One region of the Streptomyces sp. NPDC018947 genome, then DNA from elsewhere that is predicted to be linked to it. Evidence: predicted binding sites of a transcription regulator. Region 1 holds the regulator's gene; the other holds the start of a gene.
The links. Region 1 encodes HrcA, which represses chaperone genes, less so after heat shock. Its sites were predicted from a motif close to TTNGCACTCNGNNNNNCNGAGTGCNAA; they were not measured.
Positions count from the first base shown of each region.

Region 1 (11,983 bases):
CGAGAGCCGGGTGCTCATCGCCGAGGACGCAGCCCAGCTCGCCAAGGCCCGCCGGAAGCGGGCCGAGCTGCCCGACCTCACCCACGTGGTGGTGATCGACGCGAGCGGCGCCGACACCGGCGAGGACTGGATCCTCACCCTCGACGAGCTGGAGCGCCGGGGCGCGGCACGTCTGGAGGCGGAACCCCAGCTCATCAAGGAGCGGGTCGGCGCGCTCACCAAGGACCAGCTCGCCACCCTCATCTACACCTCCGGCACCACCGGACGACCCAAGGGCGTGCGCCTGCCGCACGACAACTGGTCGTACATGGCGAAGGCGATCGCCGCGACCGGCCTGGTCACCAAGGACGACGTGCAGTACCTGTGGCTGCCGCTCGCGCACGTCTTCGGCAAGGTGCTGACCTCCGGCCAGATCGAGGCCGGCCACGTCACCGCCGTCGACGGCCGCGTCGACAAGATCATCGAGAATCTGCCGGTCGTCCAGCCGACCTACATGGCGGCCGTGCCGCGCATCTTCGAGAAGGTCTACAACGGCGTCGCCGCCAAGGCCCGCGCGGGAGGCGGGGCCAAGTACAAGATCTTCCAGTGGGCGGCCGGCGTCGCCCGCGAGTACGCCAAGGTCACCCAGGACAACTTCCGGCGCACCGGCACCGCGAGCGCCCCCTTCGGCCTGACCGCGAAGCACGGCGTCGCCGACAAGCTCGTCTACGCCAAGATCCGCGAGGCCTTCGGCGGCCGGCTGCGCGCCTGCGTCTCGGGCTCGGCCGCCCTCGCGCCCGAGATCGGCTACTTCTTCGCCGGCGCCGGCATCCACATCCTGGAGGGCTACGGCCTCACCGAGTCCTCCGCCGCGTCCTTCGTGAACCCCGGCGAGGCCTACCGCACCGGCACCGTCGGCAAGCCGCTGCCCGGTACCGAGGTCCGCATCGCCGACGACGGCGAGATCCTGCTGCGCGGCCCCGGCATCATGGAGGGCTACCACAAGCTGCCCGAGAAGACCGCCGAGGTGCTGGAGTCCGACGGCTGGTTCCACACCGGCGACATCGGCGAGCTCTCGCCCGACGGCTACCTGCGCATCACCGACCGCAAGAAGGACCTCATCAAGACCTCCGGCGGCAAGTACATCGCGCCCGCCGAGGTCGAGGGCCAGTTCAAGGCGGTCTGCCCGTACGTCTCCAACATCCTGGTCCACGGCGCCGACCGGAACTTCTGCACGGCGCTCATCGCGCTCGACGAGGTGGCGATCATGGACTGGGCCAAGGAGAACGGCCTGGAGGGCAGGACGTACGCGGAGGTCGTCGCGGCGCCCGCGACCGTCGAGCTGGTCGACGGCTACGTCAAGCAGCTCAACGAGGGTCTCCAGCGCTGGCAGACCATCAAGAAGTTCCGCCTGCTGCCCCGCGACCTCGACGTCGAGCACGGCGAGATCACCCCGAGCCTGAAGCTGAAGCGGCCGGTGGTGGAGCGCGAGTACAAGCATCTGATCGAGGAGATGTACGAGGGGGCGCGCGAGGCGTAGCGCCCCCTCGGGGACGCAATGTGCACGGCACATGCTCGAACATGTCCGTTCCGTGGCCGTGTTCGAGCATGTGCCTGGCGCGGATCTCCTCCGGGGCGGCTCACTTCGGTAACTCGGTGCTTATGGCTGGTCTCGGTCTGCCACTCTGTCGGCAACGACTGCGAGCCATCGCACGACCTGCCCGGGGAGCCGTCCATGGGTGCCATTCCGACGCAACGGGAAACCGTCTCCTGCGCCATCGGCGCGCCCGCGCCCGCCGCCGGGGTGACGGCCCCGGAGTGCGCGCGGGCGCACGTGGTCCTGCTCGGCAGCTCCCTGGCGCCGGGCGCCGCCCGCGCGATGGTCCGCGCCGCGCTCGCCGACTGGGCGGAGCTCGGCCTGCCCGGCTCCCGGCAGCTCACCGGCCACCTCGCCGCCGACGCGCTGGTGGTCGTCAGCGAGCTGGTCACCAACGCCGTCGTGCACGCCGGCACCGACGTCGAGGTGACCTGCCGCCTGGAGGAGAGCGGCACGCTCGTCGTGGAGGTCACCGACCACCGCCCCTCCCGCGCGCCGAGGGGCGGCGAGCCCGTCACGCCGCACGAGATCCCCGAGTACGGACGCGGCCTGCGTCTCGTCGCCTCCCTCTCGGAGGCCTGGGGCATCACCTACCGGCCGGGCGCGAAGACGGTGTGGGCGCGGCTGCCCGCGGCGGGCGGCGAGGACGACGAGCGGATCGAGGCGCACGCCGGGGAACGCGGCTCCGTCCGGCACGGCCTCCCGCCCGCCCTGCCGGGCCCCGCGGCGGAAGCACCGGACGCTCCGGCCGCCCCGGCGGGGACCGCGCGCCCGGACGCGGCGGGCACCCCCGCCCCGGCGGGGACCATGCGCCCGGACGGGGCCGGCACTCCCGTCGTCCCGTCGGGCACGGCGCACCCGGACGCCGCGCACACCCCGGCCGTCCCGGCGCACGGCGCGTGTGCGGACGGACCCGACGGGGGCGACGGCCCGCAGTGGCCGGACTGGGGGGACGGCGCGCAGGAGCCCGGCCGGCGTGGCGTCCGCGACCGGGACTGGCTGGGCCGCGGCGCCCTGTCCTTCCTGGCCGAGGCCTCCGACCTGCTGGCCGGACAGCTCGACGAGGAACTGGTCGCCTCCCTCACCGGCCAGCTCGTCGTGCCCCGGCTCGCCGACTGGTGCGCCGTGTGGCTGGAGGACGAGTCCCTGGGCCGGGGCGGAGCCTGGGGCGACGACCCCGGAGCCTCCCTCGGAGCGCGGCTGGCCCGCGTCTGGCACGCCTGCGAGAGCCGCGTCGACGAACTGCGGACGGCCCTGGAGAAGGACCCGCCCCGCGCGCGCGACCCGTGGCGCTCGGGGCCCGTCTCCCACCCCTGGCCGGGCGACGCGCTCGGCCCGCACGCCGAGCACGGCGCCGCGCTCGCCTACCGCCTGGTCGCCGGCGGCCGGCCGCTCGGCACCCTCGTCATCGGACGGGCCGGCGTCCCGGCCTTCCCCGAGGAGATCAGCGGTCTGGTCGAGGACCTCAGCCGCCGGGTGGCGCTCGCCGTGGGCGCCGCCCGCCAGTACGCCCGCCAGGCCACCATCAGCGCCGTCCTCCAGCGCGGCCTGCTGCCCGGCGCCGTCGCCGAGATCCCCGGAGTGCGCAGCGCCCTCGTCTACGAACCCTGCGACAAGGGCGGCCCCAGCGGCGACTTCTACGACCTCTTCCCGGCCGGCGACGGCCGCTGGTGCTTCACCGTCGGCGATGTCCAGGGCAAGGGCCCCGAGGCCGCCGTCGTCATCGGGCTCGCCCGGCCCTGGCTGCGGCTGCTGGCCCGCGAGGGATACGGCGTCCCCGACGTCCTCGACCGCCTCAACCAGCTCCTCCTCGACGACGCCACCGAGGCCGCGGACGCCGCCGCCCGCGCCCTGGTCGCCGTCGGCGGCCGACCGGTTGCCCCGGGCGACGGACCGCAGACCCGCTTCCTCTCCCTGCTCTACGGCGAACTCGTCCCCGTCGGCGACGGCGTCGTCCGCTGCACCCTCGCCTCCGCCGGCCACCCGCTGCCGCTGCTGCTGTCCCCGGACGGCACCGTCGGCGCGGTCGCGCAGCCGCAGACCCTGCTCGGGGTCGTCGAGGACGCGACGTACACGAGCGAGACCTTCGAGCTGCGGTCCGGCGACACCCTGCTGTGCGTCACCGACGGCGTCACCGAGCGGCGCAGCGGCTCCCGCCAGTTCGACGACGGCGACGGGCTCGCCGCAGCGCTCGCCGGGTGCGCGGGGCTGGACGCCGGACTGGTCGCCGAGCGCATCCGGCGGCTGGTCCACGAGTTCGGTCCCCGGCCGCCGGAGGACGACCTCGCGCTGATGGTGCTCCAGGCCGAGTAGCGCTCCGGGCGCGCGGGCCGGGAAACGCCGGGCGTACGGGACAATGGAACGCATGCCCTCCGCACTCCCCGACGGCGAGCCCGTCCCCGCCGACGGCGCGCTGCCCGCGTCCGCGCTCGCCGGGGCCGCTGACCGCCCCCTCGGCTTCTACCTGCACGTCCCGTACTGCGCCACCCGCTGCGGCTACTGCGACTTCAACACCTACACCGCGACCGAGCTGCGCGGCACCGGCGGCGTGCTCGCCTCCCGCGACAACTACGCCGAGACGCTCGCCGACGAGGTCCGCCTCGCCCGCGAGGTCCTCGGCGACGACCCCCGTGAGGTCCGCACGGTCTTCGTCGGCGGCGGCACGCCCACCCTGCTGGACGCCGGCGACCTGGTGCGGATGCTGCGCGCGGTCCGGGACGAGTTCGGCCTTGCGGCGGACGCGGAGGTGACGACGGAGGCCAACCCGGAGTCGGTCGACCCCGCGTACCTGGCCACGCTGCGGGAGGGCGGCTTCAACCGGATCTCCTTCGGCATGCAGAGCGCCCGGCAGCACGTCCTGAAGGTCCTCGACCGCACCCACACCCCCGGGCGCCCCGAGGCGTGCGTCGCCGAGGCCCGCGCGGCCGGGTTCGAGCACGTCAACCTCGACCTGATCTACGGGACCCCCGGCGAGTCCGACGACGACTGGCGCGCCTCCCTCGACGCCGCGCTCGGCGCCGGACCCGACCACGTCTCGGCGTACGCGCTGATCGTGGAGGAGGGGACGCAGCTCGCCCGGCGGGTCCGGCGCGGCGAGGTCCCGATGACCGACGACGACGTGCACGCCGACCGGTACCTGATCGCCGAGGAGACGCTGTCCGCGGCGGGCTTCGACTGGTACGAGGTGTCGAACTGGGCGACCTCCGAGGCGGGGCGCTGCCTGCACAACGAGCTGTACTGGCGGGGCGCCGACTGGTGGGGCGCGGGGCCGGGCGCCCACTCGCACGTGGGCGGGGTGCGGTGGTGGAACGTGAAGCATCCCGGCGCGTACGCGGCGGCGCTGGCGGCGGGGAGGTCGCCGGGGGCCGGGCGCGAGGTCCTGACCAAGGAGGACCGGCGGGTGGAGCGGATCCTGCTGGAGCTGCGGCTGCGGGAGGGGGTGCCGCTGTCCCTGCTCCGCGAGGAGGGCCTCGCCGCCTCGCGCCGGGCGCTGTCCGAGGGGCTGCTGCAGGACGGGCCGTACGGGGAGGGGCGGGCCGTGCTGACCCTGCGGGGGCGGTTGCTGGCGGACGCGGTGGTGCGGGACCTGGTGGACTGACGCCCGGCGTGCGGGCCGACGCGGGGCGAGGTGCGCGGCCCGTCGCGGGACCGCCGCGCCCACCGTGCCGCCCTGTGCCACGACCGCCCGCGGCTACGCGCCCGGCGGGGCCGTCACGAAGTCGATCAGCTCCTCGACCCGCCCCAGCAGCTCCGGCCGGAGGTCCTTGTACGAGTGGACCCGGGCCAGGATCGCCTGCCACACCGCGCCGGTGTTCTCCGTCGGCCATCCCAGCGCGCGGCACACCCCCGTCTTCCAGTCCTGGCCGTGCGGGACCCGCGGCCAGGCGTCGATGCCCAGGGACGACGGTTTCACCGCCTCCCAGACGTCGATGTACGGGTGCCCCACCACGAGCGCGTGCTCGCTCGTCACCGCCTCCGCGATGCGCCACTCCTTCGACCCCGGCACCAGGTGGTCCACCAGGACACCCAGCCGCGCGTCCGGGCCCGGCGCGAAGTCGGAGACGATCGACGGCAGGTCGTCCACACCCTCCAGGTACTCCACGACCACGCCCTCGACGCGCAGGTCGTCGCCCCAGACCTTCTCGACCAGTTCGGCGTCGTGCCGGCCCTCGACGTAGATACGGCCGGCGCGGGCGACGCGCGCGCGTGCGCCGGGGACGGCGACCGAGCCGGACGCCGTGCGGGTGGGCCGCAGCGGGCCCGCGGCCGGCCTGACCAGGGTCACCGCGCGGCCCTCCAGCAGGAAGCCCCGCGGCTCCAGCGGGAAGACCCGGTGCTTGCCGAAGCGGTCCTCCAGCGTGACCGTGCCCGCCTCGCAGCGGATCACGGCGCCGCAGAACCCGGTGCCGGGCTCCTCGACCACCAGGCCCGGTTCGGCCGGGACCTCGGGCACCGGCTGCGGTTTCTTCCACGGAGGGGTCAGGTCGGCGGAGTACTGGCGCATTCTGCCGACGATACGAGGAACGCCCCCGCGGTGATCACCGCGACACGCCGAACCGGGCGGCCAGGGCGTCCCGTTGGGCCCTGACGAACGCGGCGTCCACCACCGCTCCGTGACCGGGCACGTACAGCGCGTCCTCGCCGCCGAGGCCGAGCAGCCGGTCCAGGGCGGCGGGCCAGCGCGACGGCACCGCGTCGGGGCCCGCCTGCGGTTCGCCGGACTCCTCGACCAGGTCCCCGCAGAAGACGACGGTCACCTCGCCCGGCACCAGCACCGCGAGGTCGTGCCCCGTGTGTCCGGGACCCACGTCGGCCAGCACCGCGTGCCTGCCGCCGCCCAAGTCGAGCGTCCGCTCGCCGCGCACCTCGTGGTGGACGGCGACCGGGGCGCCGGCCGCCTCCTCGGCCGCCCCCGCGTCCAGACCGTGAGCCACCGCGTCCGCCCGCAGCTCCTCCCGGCCCTCCGCGAGCACCGCGGCCGCCCCCGCCGCGCCGAACACCTCCGCGCCCGCGAACGCCGCCGCCCCGAGCACGTGGTCGAAGTGCGCGTGGGTCAGCGCGAGATGCGTCACACGGCGCCCGGCGAGCGCCTGCGCCGCGCCGCGCAGCCGCGCGCCCTCGCCGAGGCTCGACCCCGCGTCCACCACCAGCGCCGCGTCGGTGCCGGCGATCAGCCCCGCCGTGCAGTCCCACACCGGCAGGCGGCACCGGCCCACCCCGGCCGCCAGTCGCTCCCAGCCCAGCTCTTCCCAAGTCGTCGTCATGACCGGGACGCTAGCGCCGTACGGCCCCCGGGCACGCGGCGGTGCCCCGGCCTTGCCGGGGGCGTACCCGACGGCCGTACACTGGGCCGGGGAAGTCTGGCACTCGTACACGGTGAGTGCCAGGGAGAACACCGGGCGGACGACTTCTGGAGGTGTGCGCGATGCTCAGTGAACGCAGGCTGAAGGTGCTGCGCGCGATCGTCCAGGACTACGTCGGCACCGAGGAGCCCGTCGGCTCCAAGGCCCTCACCGAGCGGCACAACCTCGGCGTCTCCCCGGCCACCGTGCGCAACGACATGGCGGCCCTGGAGGACGAGGGCTTCATCGCCCAGCCGCACACCAGCGCCGGGCGCATCCCGACCGACAAGGGCTACCGGCTGTTCGTCGACAAGCTGGCCGGCGTCAAGCCGATGACCGCGCCCGAGCGGCGCGCCATCCAGAACTTCCTGGAGGGCGCCGTCGACCTCGACGACGTGGTGGCCCGCACGGTGCGGCTGCTCGCGCAGCTCACCCGGCAGGTCGCCGTCGTGCAGTACCCCTCGCTGACCCGCTCGACCGTGCGGCACGTGGAGTTGCTCTCCCTCGCGCCCGCGCGCCTGATGCTCGTGCTGATCACGGACACCGGGCGGGTCGAGCAGCGGATGGTCGACTGCCCGGCGCCGTTCGGCGAGACGTCGCTCGCGGACCTGCGGGCACGGCTCAACAGCCGGGTCGCGGGCCGCCGGTTCGCGGACGTGCCGAGCCTGGTCGAGGACCTGCCCGAGGCCTTCGAGGCCGAGGACCGCGGTACGGTCTCCACCGTGCTCTCCACTCTCCTGGAGACGCTGGTCGAGGAGAACGAGGAGCGGCTGATGATCGGCGGCACCGCCAATCTCACCCGCTTCGGGCACGACTTCCCCCTCACGATCCGGCCCGTCCTGGAGGCGCTGGAGGAGCAGGTCGTGCTCCTCAAGCTGCTCGGCGAGGCGAAGGATCCGGGCGTGACCGTCCGTATCGGTCATGAGAACGCCCACGAAGGACTCAACTCCACGTCCGTCGTGTCGGTGGGCTACGGTTCGGGCGGCGAGGCGGTTGCCAAGCTCGGCGTGGTCGGTCCGACCCGCATGGACTACCCGGGAACGATGGGAGCGGTACGCGCAGTGGCACGGTACGTCGGACAGATCCTGGCGGAGTCGTAGGTGGCCACGGACTACTACGCCGTACTCGGCGTGCGCCGCGACGCCTCCCAGGACGAGATCAAGAAGGCGTTCCGGAGGCTCGCGCGCGAGCTGCACCCGGACGTCAACCCCGATCCGAAGACCCAGGAGCGGTTCAAGGAGATCAACGCCGCCTACGAGGTGCTGTCGGACCCGCAGAAGAAGCAGGTCTACGACCTCGGCGGCGACCCGCTGTCCCAGGCCGGCGGTGCCGGCGGTGCCGGAGGCTTCGGCGCGGGCGGCTTCGGGAACTTCTCGGACATCATGGACGCCTTCTTCGGCACGGCGTCGCAGCGCGGACCGCGCTCGCGCACCCGCCGGGGCCAGGACGCCATGATCCGCATCGAGGTCGAACTGGACGAGGCCGCGTTCGGCACGACCAAGGACATCCAGGTCGACACGGCCGTCGTCTGCAACACCTGCAACGGCGAGGGCGCGGCCCCGGGCACCTCCGCCCAGACGTGCGACATGTGCCGCGGCCGCGGTGAGGTGTCGCAGGTCACCCGGTCCTTCCTGGGCCAGGTCATGACCTCGCGCCCCTGCCCCCAGTGCCAGGGCTTCGGCACGGTCGTGCCGACCCCGTGCCCGGAGTGCGCGGGCGACGGCCGGGTCCGCTCCCGGCGCACCCTGACCGTCAAGATCCCGGCCGGTGTCGACAACGGCACCCGGATCCAGCTCGCGGGCGAGGGCGAGGTCGGCCCCGGCGGCGGCCCCGCCGGCGACCTGTACGTGGAGATCCACGAGCTGCCGCACCCGACGTTCCAGCGCCGCGGCGACGACCTGCACTGCACGGTCACCATCCCGATGACGGCGGCGGCCCTCGGCACGAAGGTGCCGCTGGAGACCCTCGACGGCATGGAGGAGGTCGACATCCGCCCGGGCACGCAGTCAGGCCAGTCGATCCCGCTGCACGGCCGGGGCGTCACGCATCTGCGCGGCGGCGGCCGGGGCGACCTCATCGTCCACGTCGAGGTCACCACCCCCACCAAGCTCGACCCCGACCAGGAACGCGTGCTGCGCGAGCTGGCCAAGCTGCGCGGCGAGGAACGGCCCCAGGGCCAGTTCCAGCCGGGCCAGCAGGGCCTGTTCTCCCGACTGAAGGACGCGTTCAACGGGCGCTGACGGGTGCCGGGGCCCGGGGCCGTCCCCCGGGCCCGCGGGATGCGGATGCTCCTGGCGTATGCCGACGGAAGCCCGGATTCGGACTCGTCCGAAGGACGTGACACCATGCGGTCATGTCCTCCGCGCTGACCGATCTCTTCCCCTACCCGATCGTGCAGGCTCCCATGGCGGGCGGCGTCTCCGTGCCGCAGCTCGCCGCCGCGGTCTGCGAGGCGGGAGGGCTGGGCTTCCTGGCCGCCGGGTACAAGACCGCGGACGGGATGTACCAGGAGATCAAGCAGGTGCGGGGGCTGACCTCCCGCCCCTTCGGCGTCAACCTCTTCATGCCGCAGCCGGAGACCGCCGACCCCTCCGCCGTCGGCGTCTACGCCGAGCAGCTCGCCGGTGAGGCCGCCTGGTACGAGACCGAGCTGGGCGACCCCGACTGCGGACGGGACGACGGCTACGACACCAAGCTCGCCGTGCTGCTGGACGACCCGGTGCCCGTGGTCTCGTTCCACTTCGGCGTCCCGAGCCGCGAGGCCGTGGACTCCCTGCACCGCGTGGGCACCTTCGTGCTGGTCACGGCGACCACCCCCGAGGAGGCCCGGGCCGTCGAGCGGGCCGGCGCCGACGCGGTGATCGCGCAGGGCGTCGAGGCCGGCGGCCACCAGGGCACCCACCGCGACCAGCCGGAGACCGACGCCGCCGGGATCGGGGTGCTGTCGCTGGTCGCCCAGGTCCGGGAGGCGGTGAGCCTGCCCGTCGTCGCCGCCGGCGGCATCATGCGCGGTGGTCAGGTCGCCGCCGTGCTCGCCGCCGGTGCCGGCGCGGCCCAGCTCGGCACCGCCTTCCTCGCCACCCCCGAGTCCGGGGCGCACGCCCTGCACAAGCAGGCGCTGACCAACCCGCTGTTCGTCCGCACCGAACTGACCCGCGCCTTCTCCGGCCGCCCCGCCCGCGGCCTGGTCAACCGGTTCCTGCGCGAGCACGGCCCCTACGCCCCCGCCGCCTACCCGGAGGTGCACCACCTCACGGCGCCGCTGCGCAAGGCGGCGGCGAAGGCGGGGGACGCCCAGGGCGTGGCGCTGTGGGCGGGACAGGGCCACCGGATGGCCCGCGAACTGCCCGCAGGTGAGCTGGTGGAGGTTCTGGTGGCCGAACTCGCGTCCGCCCAGGCGGCGTTGACGCGGTACGTGACGGGAGGTACGGAGCGATGACGGCTCCGGTGTTCGTGGTCGACTCGCTGCTGCCCGGCGACCTGCCCGGCGGCCAGTACGTCCTCGACGGCCCCGAGGGACGGCACGCGGTCTCCGTGAAGCGGCTGCGGCCCGGCGAGGACGTCGTCCTCACCGACGGGCGCGGACGCTGGGCCGAGGGCGCGGTGAAGGCCGCCGAGGGCAAGGACCGCCTGGTCGTCGCCGGCCTGGACCGCGTCCACGAGGAGCCCGAGGAGCGGCCCCGCATCACCGTCGTCCAGGCTCTGCCCAAGGGCGACCGCGGCGAGCTGGCCGTCGAGACGATGACCGAGGTCGGCGTCGACGCGATCGTGCCGTGGGCCGCTTCCCGGTGCGTCACGCAGTGGAAGGGCGACCGCGGCCAGAAGGCGCTCGGCAAGTGGCGGGCGACGGCGCGCGAGGCCGGCAAGCAGTCCCGCCGGGTCCGCTTCCCCGAGGTCGCGGACGCGGCGACGAGCAAGCGGGTTGCCTCACTTCTGGCCGACGCGGACTTCGCCGCCGTACTCCACGAGAGCGGCGAGGAGCCGCTGGCCGCCGCCGAACTCCCCGCGTCCGGCGACATCGTGCTGGTCGTCGGTCCCGAAGGGGGCGTGTCCCCGGAGGAGTTGGCGCTGTTCGCCGAGGCCGGTGCGCGGCCCTACCGGCTGGGACGCAGCGTCCTGCGCACCTCCACCGCGGGCACCGCCGCGGCCGCCGTCCTCCTCGCCCGCACCGGCCGCTGGTCCTGACGGATCGGGTCAGCCGTCCGCGGCGCGGGCGGCGGCGACCGCCGGGAACAGCTCCCAGCCGTCCAGCTCCGCGGGCCCGTCCAGCAGGCCGCGCCGGGCCGCCTCGTCGACGAAGCCCCGTACGACACTGGGCTGGTGCAGGTTGAGCGCCGCGTCTGCGACGGCCACCTGGCCCGAGTGCGGGAAGCCGTCCGGGACGAACCGCCCCTCGCCGCCCTGGAAGACGAGGCGCGTCGCCGTCCCGTCCCGGCGCAGGGTGAGCACCTCCGCGCAGGGCCCGTCGGTCCTGTGCCGGTGCCGCACCGACCACAGGTGGACGGCCGTCCCGTCCACCACGAGCCTTCTCGTACGACGGTCGCCGCGCATCCGCCCACGGTAGCCGGAGTGGCCGTATGCGCCCTACCGCGAGCCCCCGCACCGGTGGCAGGCTGCCGTACATGTGGGCGTTGAGGCGGATTCGGTACCGGCCGCGGGGCCGGCGGGTGGTGCTGGCGGCCGGGAGCGCGGTCGTCGCCGTCGGCGGACTCGCCGCCTGCGACCCGGGCGGGCTCAGTTCCGCGTCCGTGGCGTACACGACCGACCAGACCGTGACCCGTGAACTCGACCGGCGCGACGCCGACGTGCGGTGGCTGACCTGCACCGCCTCCTACGGCGACTCCGGCCGCACCGCCTCGGCCGGCGAGAGCGCCGTCGCCTCCGTCCACTGCGAGGGCAAGACCGACGGCGGGGCGGACATCACCGTCGACGGCAAGGTCACCCGCGTCGTCAACGGCGCCTGCGTGCGCGGCGATCTCACCGCGAAGGTGGACGGCAAGCGGTGGTTCGACGTCAAGGGCCTCGGCGACTGCGACGCGACCACGCCCCCTCCCGGCGAGGGCCC
Region 1 is NZ_JBIRZD010000001.1:735,892-747,874, reverse strand. Features, by position in the region: gene ACH499_RS03380 (AMP-dependent synthetase/ligase) at 1-1,519, shown strand, start outside; gene ACH499_RS03375 (SpoIIE family protein phosphatase) at 1,715-3,889, shown strand; gene hemW (radical SAM family heme chaperone HemW) at 3,942-5,174, shown strand; gene ACH499_RS03365 (DUF3097 domain-containing protein) at 5,268-6,080, opposite strand; gene ACH499_RS03360 (MBL fold metallo-hydrolase) at 6,115-6,840, opposite strand; gene hrcA (heat-inducible transcriptional repressor HrcA) at 7,002-8,018, shown strand; gene dnaJ (molecular chaperone DnaJ) at 8,019-9,158, shown strand; gene ACH499_RS03345 (nitronate monooxygenase) at 9,272-10,357, shown strand; gene ACH499_RS03340 (16S rRNA (uracil(1498)-N(3))-methyltransferase) at 10,354-11,103, shown strand; gene ACH499_RS03335 (hypothetical protein) at 11,113-11,469, opposite strand; gene ACH499_RS03330 (hypothetical protein) at 11,541-11,983, shown strand, end outside.

Region 2 (11,983 bases), on a different contig from region 1:
GACCGTCCGTCCGTACGACTACTGCTCCGCCAGGGCCCTCAGCCGGCTGAGCGCCCGGTGCTGGGCGACACGCACGGCTCCGGGTGACATTCCCAACATCTGGCCGGTCTCCTCGGCCGTGAGCCCCACGGCGATGCGCAGCAGGAGCAGCTCGCGCTGGTTCTCGGGCAGGTTGGCGAGCAGCTTCTTGGCCCACGCGGCGTCGCTGTTGAGCAGCGCCCGCTCCTCCGGGCCGAGCGAGTCGTCGGGCCGCTCGGGCATCTCGTCGGACGGCACGGCCGTGGAGCCGGGGTGCCGCATCGCCGCCCGCTGGAGGTCGGCGACCTTGTGGGCGGCGATGGCGAAGACGAAGGCCTCGAAGGGGCGGCCGGTGTCCTTGTAGCGCGGCAGCGCCAGCAGCACCGCGACGCAGACCTCCTGGGCGAGGTCCTCCACGAAGTGCCGGGCGTCGCCGGGCAGCCGGGACAGCCGCGTACGGCAGTAGCGCAGCGCCAGGGGGTGGACATGGGCGAGCAGGTCGTGCGTGGCCTGCTCGTCCCCGTCGACGGCGCGGTGTACGAGCCCGCCGACCGTCCCTTGGTCGGGGGCCGCCTCGTCGTCACGCATCGGTCCATGGTGCCTTGCGGCCGTCCGATCCGTGGCTCCGTGCCCACTGTTGTGCACCGAAGCGTTATGAGCAGGTGCGCCGGAACTCATCCCCTGCGCCCTCCCCTTCCGCTCGACCGACTCGTCCCCGAGGAACTCCACACCTCAAGGATGCGTCATCCGCGGCGAAACGAGCAGCGGGCACCCGGCGGGGCGCCTTGTCACCCCCGCCCACCTCGCGGTAAGCGGGGATCCCGGCACCCCGGTTGGGCCCTGTGGGCCTGCACCACACGGGGTTCCCTATCGGACGAGGCCCCACCGGAAGCCGAGCGCCACCGCGTGTGCCCGGTCCGAGGCGCCGAGCTTCTTGAAGAGCCGCCGGGCGTGCGTCTTGACGGTGTCCTCGGAGAGGAACAGTTCGCGCCCGATCTCCGCGTTGGACCGGCCGTGGCTCATGCCCTCCAGGACCTGGATCTCACGCGCGGTGAGCGTGGGCGCGGCGCCCATCTCGGCGGAGCGCAGCCGGCGCGGGGCCAGCCGCCAGGTCGGGTCCGCGAGGGCCTGTGTCACGGTCGCGCGCAGTTCGGCGCGCGAGGCGTCCTTGTGCAGATACCCGCGGGCACCGGCGGCGACCGCGAGGGCGACGCCGTCGAGGTCCTCGGCGACGGTGAGCATGATGATGCGCGCGCCGGGGTCGGCGGACAGCAGCCGCCGCACGGTCTCGACGCCGCCCAGACCGGGCATGCGCACGTCCATCAGGATCAGGTCCGAGCGGTCGGCGCCCCAGCGGCGGAGGACTTCCTCGCCGTTGGCGGCCGTCGTCACGCGCTCGACGCCGGGCACGGTCGCGACCGCGCGGCGGAGCGCCTCTCGGGCAAGCGGGGAGTCGTCGCAGACGAGGACGGAAGTCATGGCCGTCCTCCGGAGCTGATGCGCGTCACGTTGAGCCTCCAGGCTGGTACGAAATCTCACCTGTGCGGTCGACCGTCCCGGACGCCCGCCCGAGCACCTGTTCCTTCAACCGCCTCCGCACTCTCAACGACGGTCACTCGAAAGAGTTACGGGGCTGTGTGTCGTCTTCGGCACTCTACGTGAGGGGTCGCTCACGGTGCAGACATGCGCGTGGGACCCGCCCGCTTTCATCACAACCGGTGCCCCATTTAGCCGCTTTTCTTCCGCTTCGCTGGTGTCTGCGGCTAGATTCGCAATGAGTCATATTTTCATCTCCTTAGATCGTAGTTGTACGGTCGTGGACACCGGATCCACCCAGATCGGCTACAAGGGGTCACGCAATGGCAGATTTCTCCCGCCTTCCCGGACCGAACGCGGACCTGTGGGACTGGCAGCTCCTGGCTGCCTGCCGCGGGGTGGACAGCTCGCTCTTCTTCCATCCGGAGGGCGAGCGCGGTGCGGCCCGGAGCGCTCGTGAGAACTCGGCCAAGGAGGTCTGCATGCGATGCCCGGTACGGGCGGAGTGCGCGGCGCACGCGCTGGCGGTGCGCGAGCCGTACGGCGTGTGGGGCGGACTGACCGAGGACGAGCGCGAGGAACTCATGGGACGGGCGCGCAACCGCCTGGTGGCGGCATCGGCGCCGGCGTCGGTCGGCGGGGAATCCGCCGCCGCACACCACTGAAGGAACGTTTTTTCAGGGACTGGACGACAACTGACCGGAAACGAGCAAGGGCACGCGCCGCACGCGTGCCCCTTTTTTGTCCGGCTCCGGTCCGGCGTCCGCTCAGCGCACCCCCGCCTGCCCGGAGGCCGCCCGCGCCAGCTCGTCCAGCGTCGCCGCCACCGCGGGCACCTGGGCCAGGTCGGGCAGGGTGAGCGCGACGATCTCGCGCCGCACCTCGGGGTCCAGGGTCACCGTGCGCACACCCCGCGGCCGCACCGACTCGACGGCGAGCTGGGGCAGGACGGCCACCCCGAGGCCGGCCCCGACCAGGCCGACGACCGCCGGGTAGTCGTCGGTGGCGAAGTCGATGCGCGGGGTGAAGCCGGCGCCCTCGCAGACCTCGACGAGCTGGCCGCGACAGCGCGGGCAGCCCGCGATCCACGGCTCCCGGGCCAGCTCGCCGATGGCCACGGACCCCCCGTCCCCGGTGCGCGCGAGCCGGTGCCGCTCGGGCACCAGTGCCACGAGGCGGTCGCTCAGCAGCGGCCGTACGACCAGGTCGTCCCACTCCTCGACGTTCGCGGCACCCTCGTAGCGGAAGGCGAGGGCCACGTCGCAGTCGCCCTCGCGCAGCAACTGCACGGACTTCGGCGGCTCGGCCTCCTCCAGGTAGACGCGGGTGCCGGGGTGCGCGGCGCGCAGGGCGGCCAGGGCGGTGGGGACGAGGGTGGAGCTGCCGCTGGGGAAGGAGACCAGCCGGACCCGTCCGGCCCGCAGGCCCGCGATGGCGGCGACCTCCTCCTCTGCCGCGGTCAGCCCGGCGAGGATGCCGGAGGCGTGCCGCACCAGCGCCTCACCGGCCTGGGTCAGCCGCATCTCGCGGCCGGTGCGCACGAGCAGGGGGGTGCCGACGGAGGCCTCCAGGGCCTTCATCTGCTGGCTGACGGCGGGCTGGGTGCAGCCCAGCTCCCGCCCTGCGGCGGAGAAGGAACCGGTGGATGCCACGGCGCGCAGCACGCGGAGATGACGAGCCTCGATCACACCTTCGAGGATAAGCGACCCTTTGACCGTACGCCGGATAATGCGTCGACTCTTTGATGTGGATTGTCCTACCGTTCGGCCATGAAGCTTCTGTCTGTCAATCTCGGCCGCCCGAAGGCCGTGCCCTACACCGATCAGCCCGACGGCCTGACCGGCATCGACAAGCGGCCGGCCGACGGACCCGTCCGGGTGACGGCGCCGGGCCCGAGGGGCGTCGGCGCGAGCGGGCTGGCCGGGGACGCGGTCTGCGACACGCGGTACCACGGCGGTGACCACCAGGCCGTGTACGCGATGGCCCGGGAGGACATGGACGAGTGGGAGCGGGAGCTGGGCCGCCCGCTGCCGCACGGCGCGTTCGGCGAGAACCTCACCACGACGGGCGTGGACGTCTCCGGCGCCCTGATCGGCGAGCGCTGGCGCGTCGGCCCCGATCTGCTGCTGGAGGTCACGAGCGGCCGGATCCCGTGCCGTACCTTCCAGGGCCATCTGGGTGAGCAGCGGTGGGTGAAGCGCTTCACGGCCAAGGGCGCGCCGGGCGCCTATCTGCGGGTGATCGAGCCCGGTGAGATACGGGCGGGCGACCCGGTGGAGGTGGTGCACCGGCCCGGCCACGAGGTGACGGTGGCGGTGCAGTTCCGGGCGGTGACGACGGAGCGCGACCTGCTGCCCCGGCTGCTCGCGGCGGGCGACGCGCTTCACCCGGACGCGCTGGCGAAGGCCCGGACGTACATAGAGAAGCACGGTTCCTGACCCGGCATCAGCGGACCTTGCTCCACGGGGCCTTCACGAGGCGTGGTCCCGGTGAGCGGAACGGACCTGTCCGGTCCGGACCCATAACCTTGCGCCATGACAACGGCATTGATTACGGGATCGACGGCGGGCATCGGCGCCGCGTTCGCGCGACGGCTGGCGGCGGACGGGCACGACCTGGTGCTGGTCGCCCGCGACACCAAGCGGCTGCGCGAACAGGCGACCGAGCTGCACGACCGGCACGGCATCGAGGCCGAGGTACTGACGGCCGACCTGTCGACGGACACGGGCATCGAGGCGGTGACCGCCCGGCTGGACGACCGCAGGAACCCCGTCGACCTGCTGATCAACAACGCCGGCTTCGGCAACAAGGGCCGTTTCCTCGAGGTCTCCATGGCCGACGAGCTGACGATGCTCAAGGTGCACTGCGAGGCGGTGCTGCGGCTGACCGCCACGGCGGCGGAGGCGATGCGGGCGCGGGGACGCGGCGGCATCGTCAACGTCGCCTCGGTCGCCGCCTTCCTCCCGCGCGGCACCTACGGCGCCTCCAAGGCGTGGGTCGTGCAGTTCACGCAGGGTGTGGCGAAGGATCTGGCAGGCAGCGGCGTGCGCCTGATGGCCCTGTGCCCGGGCTTCGTGCGCACGGAGTTCCACGAGCGGGCGGGGATGGGCACGGACAACATCCCGAACTGGATGTGGCTGGACGCGGACAAGCTGGTCGCGGCGGCCCTCGCCGACCTCTCCCGCGGCAAGTCCCTCTCCATCCCGGACCCCCGCTACAAGGCCCTGATGGGCGCGGCGAAGCTGCTGCCGCGGAACCTGCTGGGCGGCATCAGCTCCCGCACGGGGCGCAAGTACGGGCCGCAGTAGGAGTGCGCCCCGCAAGGGGCGCGGGGAGCCGCGCGATCAGCCACGACGGCGCCGCGCGCGGCGACGAACCCACCGGGGCGGACGTGATGCCACCCCGGGAAAACCACGGTGCCCGGCACCCCCCACAGGGGGCGCCGGGCACCGTCGGCTCAGCTCAGCTCAGTGGGCGTGGCCGTGGCCGTGGCCCGCGGCGGCCGGCTCTTCCTCTTCCTTCTTCTCGACGACCAGGGTCTCGGTCGTCAGGAGGAGGGAGGCGATGGACGCGGCGTTCTCCAGGGCGGAGCGGGTGACCTTGACCGGGTCGATGACGCCGGCCTTGACCAGGTCGCCGTACTCGCCGGTGGCGGCGTTGTAGCCGCTGCCCTTCTCCAGCTCCGCGACCTTGGAGACGATCACGTAGCCCTCGAGGCCCGCGTTCTCGGCGATCCAGCGCAGCGGCTCGACGGCGGCCTTGCGGACGACGGAGACACCGGTGGCCTCGTCGCCGGTCTTGCCGAGGTTGCCCTCGAGGACCTTGACGGCGTGGACCAGGGCGGAGCCACCACCGGAGACGATGCCCTCCTCGACCGCGGCGCGGGTCGCGGAGATGGCGTCCTCCAGACGGTGCTTGCGCTCCTTCAGCTCCACCTCGGTGGCGGCGCCGACCTTGATCACGCACACGCCGCCGGCCAGCTTGGCGAGGCGCTCCTGGAGCTTCTCGCGGTCCCAGTCGGAGTCCGTGTTCTCGATCTCGGCCTTGATCTGGGCGATGCGGCCCTCGACCTCGTCGCGCTTGCCGGCACCGTCGACGATCGTGGTGTCGTCCTTGGTGACGGTGATGCGGCGGGCGGTGCCGAGCACGTCCAGGCCGACCTGGTCGAGCTTGAGGCCGACCTCCTCGGAGATGACGGTGGCGCCGGTGAGGACGGCCATGTCCTGGAGCATCGCCTTGCGGCGGTCGCCGAAGCCCGGGGCCTTCACCGCGACGGCGTTGAAGGTGCCGCGGATCTTGTTCACGACCAGGGTCGACAGGGCCTCGCCCTCGACGTCCTCGGCGATGATCAGCAGCGGCTTGGAGGCACCCGCCTGGATGACCTTCTCCAGCAGCGGCAGCAGGTCGGCGATGGAGGAGATCTTGCCCTGGTTGATGAGGATGTACGGGTCCTCCAGGACGGCCTCCATGCGCTCCTGGTCCGTCACGAAGTACGGCGACAGGTAGCCCTTGTCGAAGGCCATGCCCTCGGTGAAGTCCAGCTCCAGACCGAAGGTGTTGGACTCCTCGACGGTGATGACACCGTCCTTGCCGACCTTGTCCATGGCCTCGGCGATCAGCTCGCCGACCTGCTGGTCCTGGGCGGACAGCGCGGCCACGGCGGCGATGTCGGACTTCTCGTCGATCGGGCGGGCGGTGGCGAGGAGGTCGTCGGAGACGGCCTTGACGGCCGCGTCGATGCCCTTCTTCAGCAGCGCCGGGGAGGCACCGGCGGCGACGTTCTTCAGGCCCTCGCGGACCAGCGCCTGGGCCAGGACCGTGGCGGTGGTGGTGCCGTCACCCGCGATGTCGTTGGTCTTGGTCGCCACCTCCTTCACGAGCTGGGCGCCCAGGTTCTCGTACGGGTCCTCGATCTCCACCTCGCGGGCGATGGTGACGCCGTCGTTGGTGATGGTCGGGGCGCCGAACTTCTTGTCGATGACGACGTTGCGGCCCTTGGGACCGATCGTCACCTTCACCGTGTCGGCAAGCTTGTTGACGCCGCGCTCGAGGGCGCGACGGGCGTCCTCGTCGAACTTCAGGATCTTCGCCATGGGAGCGGGAGCCCTCTCGGAAATCTGGTCTAAGGGAAAACTGACTGCGCCCCTCGCGCCCGGCTTCTTATCGGTCGCGGGGGCCAGGGGCGCAGCTTCGGCAGAGTCGAGGTGAGTCGGCCGGGTCTTACTTCTCGATGATCGCGAGCACGTCGCGGGCCGAGAGGACGAGGTACTCCTCGCCGTTGTACTTCACCTCGGTGCCGCCGTACTTGCTGTAGAGCACGACGTCGCCGACCTTGACGTCGAGCGGAAGACGGTTGCCGTCCTCGAAGCGGCCCGGGCCCACGGCCAGGACGACGCCCTCCTGGGGCTTCTCCTTGGCGGTGTCCGGAATGACCAGGCCCGAAGCCGTGGTCTGCTCGGCGTCGAGCGGCTGGACCACGATGCGGTCCTCGAGCGGCTTGATGGCAACCTTGGAGCTGGCGGTCGTCACGATCCGACCTCCCCCTTCGGAGATCTCACGGGGTTAACTGTCTGAGGTGGCGACCAGGTCGATCCGTCGTCGCGGGTGCCGGACCTGCCCGTCGCTTTGTTGGCACTCTCCAGGGGGGAGTGCCAGAGCCGAGACTATGACCGCGATTAGCACTCGGTCAAGCGGAGTGCCAATGCCCGCGGCGCGTCGGCCGGATTTCCGGTGCTGAGGCCGGTTCCCGGGCGCGTCCACGCGTCCGTGCGGGCGTCACCGGGGGCTGCGCCCCGGACCCCCGCTCCGGCCTTCGGCCTCGCCCTCGAACGCCGACGGGCCGGAGTGGAGGTAGTCCTCCAGGCGGGCCACCCGCAGCCCCCGCTCCTCGATGCGCCGCAGCAGGTCCGGCGTGCGGGACGGGGACGTGACGGACACGATGTCGCCGGGGCTCAGGCGGTGTTCGCCTCGGGTGTAGGCGAGGGTGCCGTCGTCTGCCAGCGCCGCCCGCCACAGGACGACGGCGGTGATGCCGCAGTCGGCGGCGGCGCGCAGGGTCGTGTCGTCGTACCGGCCGTGGGGCGGGCGCAGGAGGTGGGGGCGGACGCCGAAGCGGGAGCCGAGCTTGGTCTGCTGCCCGCAGATCTCGGCGCGCTGGCCGGCGTAGGGCAGGCCGCGCAGGGAGCGGTGGTCGAGGGTGTGGTTCTGCAGGCCCGCGCCGACCGAGCGCAGCCGGGCGAAGTCGCCGTAGGCCGGTCCGGCGACGGCGTCGGTGAGGAACAGCGTGACGGGGAGCCGCCGTTCGCGGAGCAGGGCGGTGAGGCGGGGATCGCGGCCGGCTTCGTCGTCGTAGGTGAGGAAGACGACCCGGTCGGCGGTGCGGACGTGGTCCAGGACGGGCGGCATCTCCTGGCCCTGCCCGCCGGCCCGGGCCGGTTTCCCGGCCGGGGGCGCGGCGCCGGGGCCGGAGAACGGGGCGCAGCCGGCGAGCAGTACGGCGGCCAGGGCGGCCCCGGCCGGCCGGAGGCGCCCGCGCCTCACAGGTAGTCCTCCAGCCGGGCCACGGCGTATCCCTCGGCCGTGACGCGGTCCAGGAAGCGGCGGGCCATGTCCGTCATCGTGCCGTCCCAGGCGCCGCGGCCGCGGAAGTGGCTGAGGACGATGTCGCCGGGGTGCAGGTCCCGGTCCCACTCGCGGTACTCCCAGTGGTCGACGTAGACCTCCTCGTTCCAGATCGGCGCGTAGCGGATGCCGCAGGACTTGGCGGCGCGCAGGGTGTCGCGGTTGTAGTTGCCGTAGGGCGGGCGGAAGAGGACGGGGCGGGTTCCGTACCGCTCCTCCATCACGTCCTGCATGCCGCAGATCTCCCGCCGCTGCTCCTCGTAGGAGAGCGCGGGGAGGTAGGGGTGGTTCAGCGTGTGGTTGCTGAGGGTGACCCCGCGGGCCTGCATCTTCGAGAAGTAGCCGTAGTCGTCCCTGATCTCCTTGTCGGTGAGGAAGACCGAGTACGGGATCTTCAGCTCGCTCATCATGCGCAGGAACGCCGGGTCCTTCTCGGCGCCGTCGTCGATGGTGAGGAAGACGATCCGTTCCTTGGTGGGGACCGTGGTGAAGACCGGCGGGAGGCTCTCCTGGCCGTCCACCTCGAAGCCCTTGCGGGCGGTGATCAGCGGCTTGCGCGCGGGCGGCGCCGGCGCGGTCAGCGGGACCCGCGCGAGGTTCCAGCGCTTGGCCGCGGCGACCCGGGCGGCCTGCGCCGCGCGGAGCTTGGACGCGTAGGCGTCGAGGGCGCGGGCCGGAGGTGCCTCGAGGGGCTCCCGGCCGGGGGCGCCGCGCACCTCGGAGGTGTCCTGCGCACAGCCGGTGGCGAGGGCGGCGAGGAGGAGGACGGCGAGGCCGCCGCGCAGGCGGACACGCGACGACGCCACCCGAGATGCCCGGCATTTGTCATTTTGTACGACTACTCGCATGGTGCCGGATCCTCGCAGCCCCGGGCCCCGGCCCCCGTCCCGACACCGCGCCGGACGCACACCATCCACCGACTGGCCCACAATGGGCCGGTGAACGACCTCGACGCCCTCCTCGCCCTGCTCACCCCCGAAGGCCGCGCCCTGCTCGACGAGGTCCGCGACACCGACCCCGCGCGGGAGTTGGCGGTCGCCACCCGGCTGCGCCGCGAGCACCCGGCCGGCCTGGTGTCGGCGGCGCTCGGTCAGGCGCGGCTGCGGCAGCGGGCGGCGGCCAAGTTCGGGCCGGAGGACGCCGGCCGGATGTTCTTCACGCCGAACGGGGTGGAGCAGTCGACGCGGGCGAGCGTGGCCGCGTACCGGGCCGGCCGGCTGGCGGAGCTGGGCGTGACCTCCGTCGCCGACCTGTGCTGCGGCATCGGCGGTGACGCGATCGCGCTGGCCCGCGCAGGGATCCGGGTGCTGGCCGTCGACCGCGACCCGGTGACGGCCGCGGCGGCCCGCGCCAACACCGGGGCGCTGGGGCTCACCGGTCTGATCGAGGTGCGCGAGGCGGACGTCACCGAGGTGGACACCGCCGGGTACGACGCCGTCTTCGTCGACCCGGCGCGGCGCGGCGGACGGGGCCGCATCTTCGACCCGGAGGCCTACTCGCCGCCGCTGTCCTGGGCCGTGGAGGCCGCCCGTACCGCGTCCCGCGCCGCCGCGCTCAAGGTGGCGCCGGGCATTCCGCACGAGGCGGTGCCCGCGGACGCCGAGGCGGAGTGGATCTCGGACGGCGGGGACGTGAAGGAGGCGGTGCTGTGGTTCGGCACCGCGCCGGGGGCCGTGCGGGCCACGCTGCTGCCGGGGCCCCGCACCCTGCTCGGCACCGGCCTGCCCGACCCGGAGGTCCGCACGCCCGGCCGCTATCTGTACGAGCCCGACGGCGCCGTCATCCGGGCCCATCTGGTCGCCGAGGTCGCCGAACAGGTCGGCGGCGGGCTGCTCGACGCGACCATCGCGTACGTCACCGCCGACGCGCTGCGGCCGACGCCGTACGCGACGGCGTACGAGATCACCGACCGGATGCCGTTCAACGTCAAGAAGCTCAAGGCGCTGCTGCGCGAGCGGGAGGTCGGCACGCTGACCGTGAAGAAGCGGGGGTCGGCGGTCGAGCCCGAGGAGCTGCGCCGCAAGGTCAGGCCCCAGGGGCCGAACGCGGCGACGGTGTTCCTGACCCGTGTCGCGGGGGCGCCGTCCATGCTGATCGGGCACCCGGCGCGCTGAACCGCCCGCTCAGCCGCACTCCTCGGCCCGGCGGACCAGCAGCTCGCGTTCGCGTTCGTTGCGGGCCAGGGACGCGGCCCGTTCGAACTCCGCCCGGGCCTCGGCCGTGCGCCCCAGGCGCAGCAGGAGGTCGCCGCGGACGCTGGGCAGCAGGTGGTACCCGCGCAGCGCGGGTTCGGCGGCGAGGGCGTCGACGAGGGCGAGGGCCGGGGCGGGTCCCTCGGCCATCGACACGGCGACCGCGCGGTTGAGTTCGACCACCGGGGACGGGGCGCGGGCGGCGAGCATCCCGTACAGCGTGGCGATGCGCGGCCAGTCGGTCTCCTCGTAGCGGTACGCCGTCGCGTGGCAGGCGGCGATGGCGGCCTGGATCACGTACGGGCCCGGGGCGCCGGCCGCGTGCGCGGTGGCGCGGTCGAGGGCGGTGATGCCGCGGGCGACGAGCATGCGGTTCCAGCGGCTGCGGTTCTGGTCCTTCAGCAGGACGGGTTCCCCGTCGGGGCCGGTGCGGGCGGCGGTGCGGGACGCCTGGAACTCGAGCAGCGCGGTCAGGCCGTGCACCTCGGCTTCCTTGGGCATCAGGGCGGACAGCACGCGGGCCAGGCGCAGGGCGTCCTCGCACAGACCCGGGCGGAGCCAGTCGTCCCCGGCGGTGGCCGCGTACCCCTCGTTGAAGATCAGGTAGATGACCTCCAGGACGGAGCCGAGGCGGGCCTCGCGGTCGGGTCCGTACGGCACCTCGAAGGCGACGTTCTTCCTGGCCAGCGTGCGTTTGGCGCGCACGATGCGCTGGGCGACCGTCGGTTCGGGCGCCAGGACGGCGCGGGCGATCTCGGAGGTGGTGAGGCCGCCGAGCAGACGCAGGGTGAGGGCGATGCGGGCCTCGGCGGACAGCACCGGGTGGCAGGCGGTGAAGACGAGCCTCAGCAGGTCGTCGTCGATGCCGTCCGGGTCGGCGGGCTCCTCGGGCGGCGGCGCGGCGGCCGGCAGGTCCCGGCCGATCTCGGCCAGCTTGCGGGCGTAGGTCTCCCGGCGCCGGATCAGGTCGACGGCGCGGCGCCGGGCGGTGGTCGTCAGCCAGGCGCCGGGGTTGTCGGGCACCCCCTCCCGCGGCCACTGCTCCAGGGCCGCGACGAGGGCGTCCTGCGCGATCTCCTCGGCCACGCCCACGTCCCGCACGAGGCGGGCGACGGTGGCGATGACGCGGGGCGACTCCAGGCGGAACACGGTCTCGATGGCGTCCGCGGCCCGGTCGGGGCGGGCGGTTCCGGGCGGGGCTGCGGTGGGCTGTGGCTGCACAACCCACCATGCAACACCCTCCAGGACCCGGGGCAAAGCGGAAGTCAGCCCTCCATGATCTCCCGCACCTCACAGGTGACCGTCCAGTGCTCCTCGTGGACCTTGAGGAAGCGCTTGGTCCACTCGATCGCCTCGGCCATGTCCTTGGCCTGCATCAGCGCGTAGCCGCCGACGACCTCCTTGGACTCGGTGAACGGGCCGTCGGTGACGGACAGGTCGCCGCCCTCGTAGTGGACGCGGGTGCCCTGGGCCGTGGGGGTCAGCCCGGCGGTGTCCAGCAGGACGCCGGCCTTCGTCATCTCCTCCATCAGCTCCCCCATCCGCTGCATCAGCTCGGGGCTGGGGCCCTCGGCGGGGGCGTTGTTCTCGTCGATGCGCACGAGCGACAGGTAGCG
Region 2 is NZ_JBIRZD010000011.1:209,879-221,861, reverse strand. Features, by position in the region: gene ACH499_RS22170 (sigma-70 family RNA polymerase sigma factor) at 19-606, opposite strand; gene ACH499_RS22165 (response regulator transcription factor) at 886-1,497, opposite strand; gene ACH499_RS22160 (WhiB family transcriptional regulator) at 1,878-2,219, shown strand; gene ACH499_RS22155 (LysR family transcriptional regulator) at 2,322-3,242, opposite strand; gene ACH499_RS22150 (MOSC domain-containing protein) at 3,324-3,992, shown strand; gene ACH499_RS22145 (SDR family oxidoreductase) at 4,089-4,862, shown strand; gene groL (chaperonin GroEL) at 5,022-6,647, opposite strand; gene groES (co-chaperone GroES) at 6,775-7,083, opposite strand; gene ACH499_RS22130 (polysaccharide deacetylase family protein) at 7,330-8,094, opposite strand; gene ACH499_RS22125 (polysaccharide deacetylase family protein) at 8,091-9,023, opposite strand; gene ACH499_RS22120 (methyltransferase domain-containing protein) at 9,114-10,289, shown strand; gene ACH499_RS22115 (RNA polymerase sigma factor) at 10,299-11,588, opposite strand; gene ACH499_RS22110 (YciI family protein) at 11,633-11,983, opposite strand, start outside.
Region 2: a site for HrcA is predicted at 7,230-7,256, ahead of groES (co-chaperone GroES). Genes of this name have one in related genera too.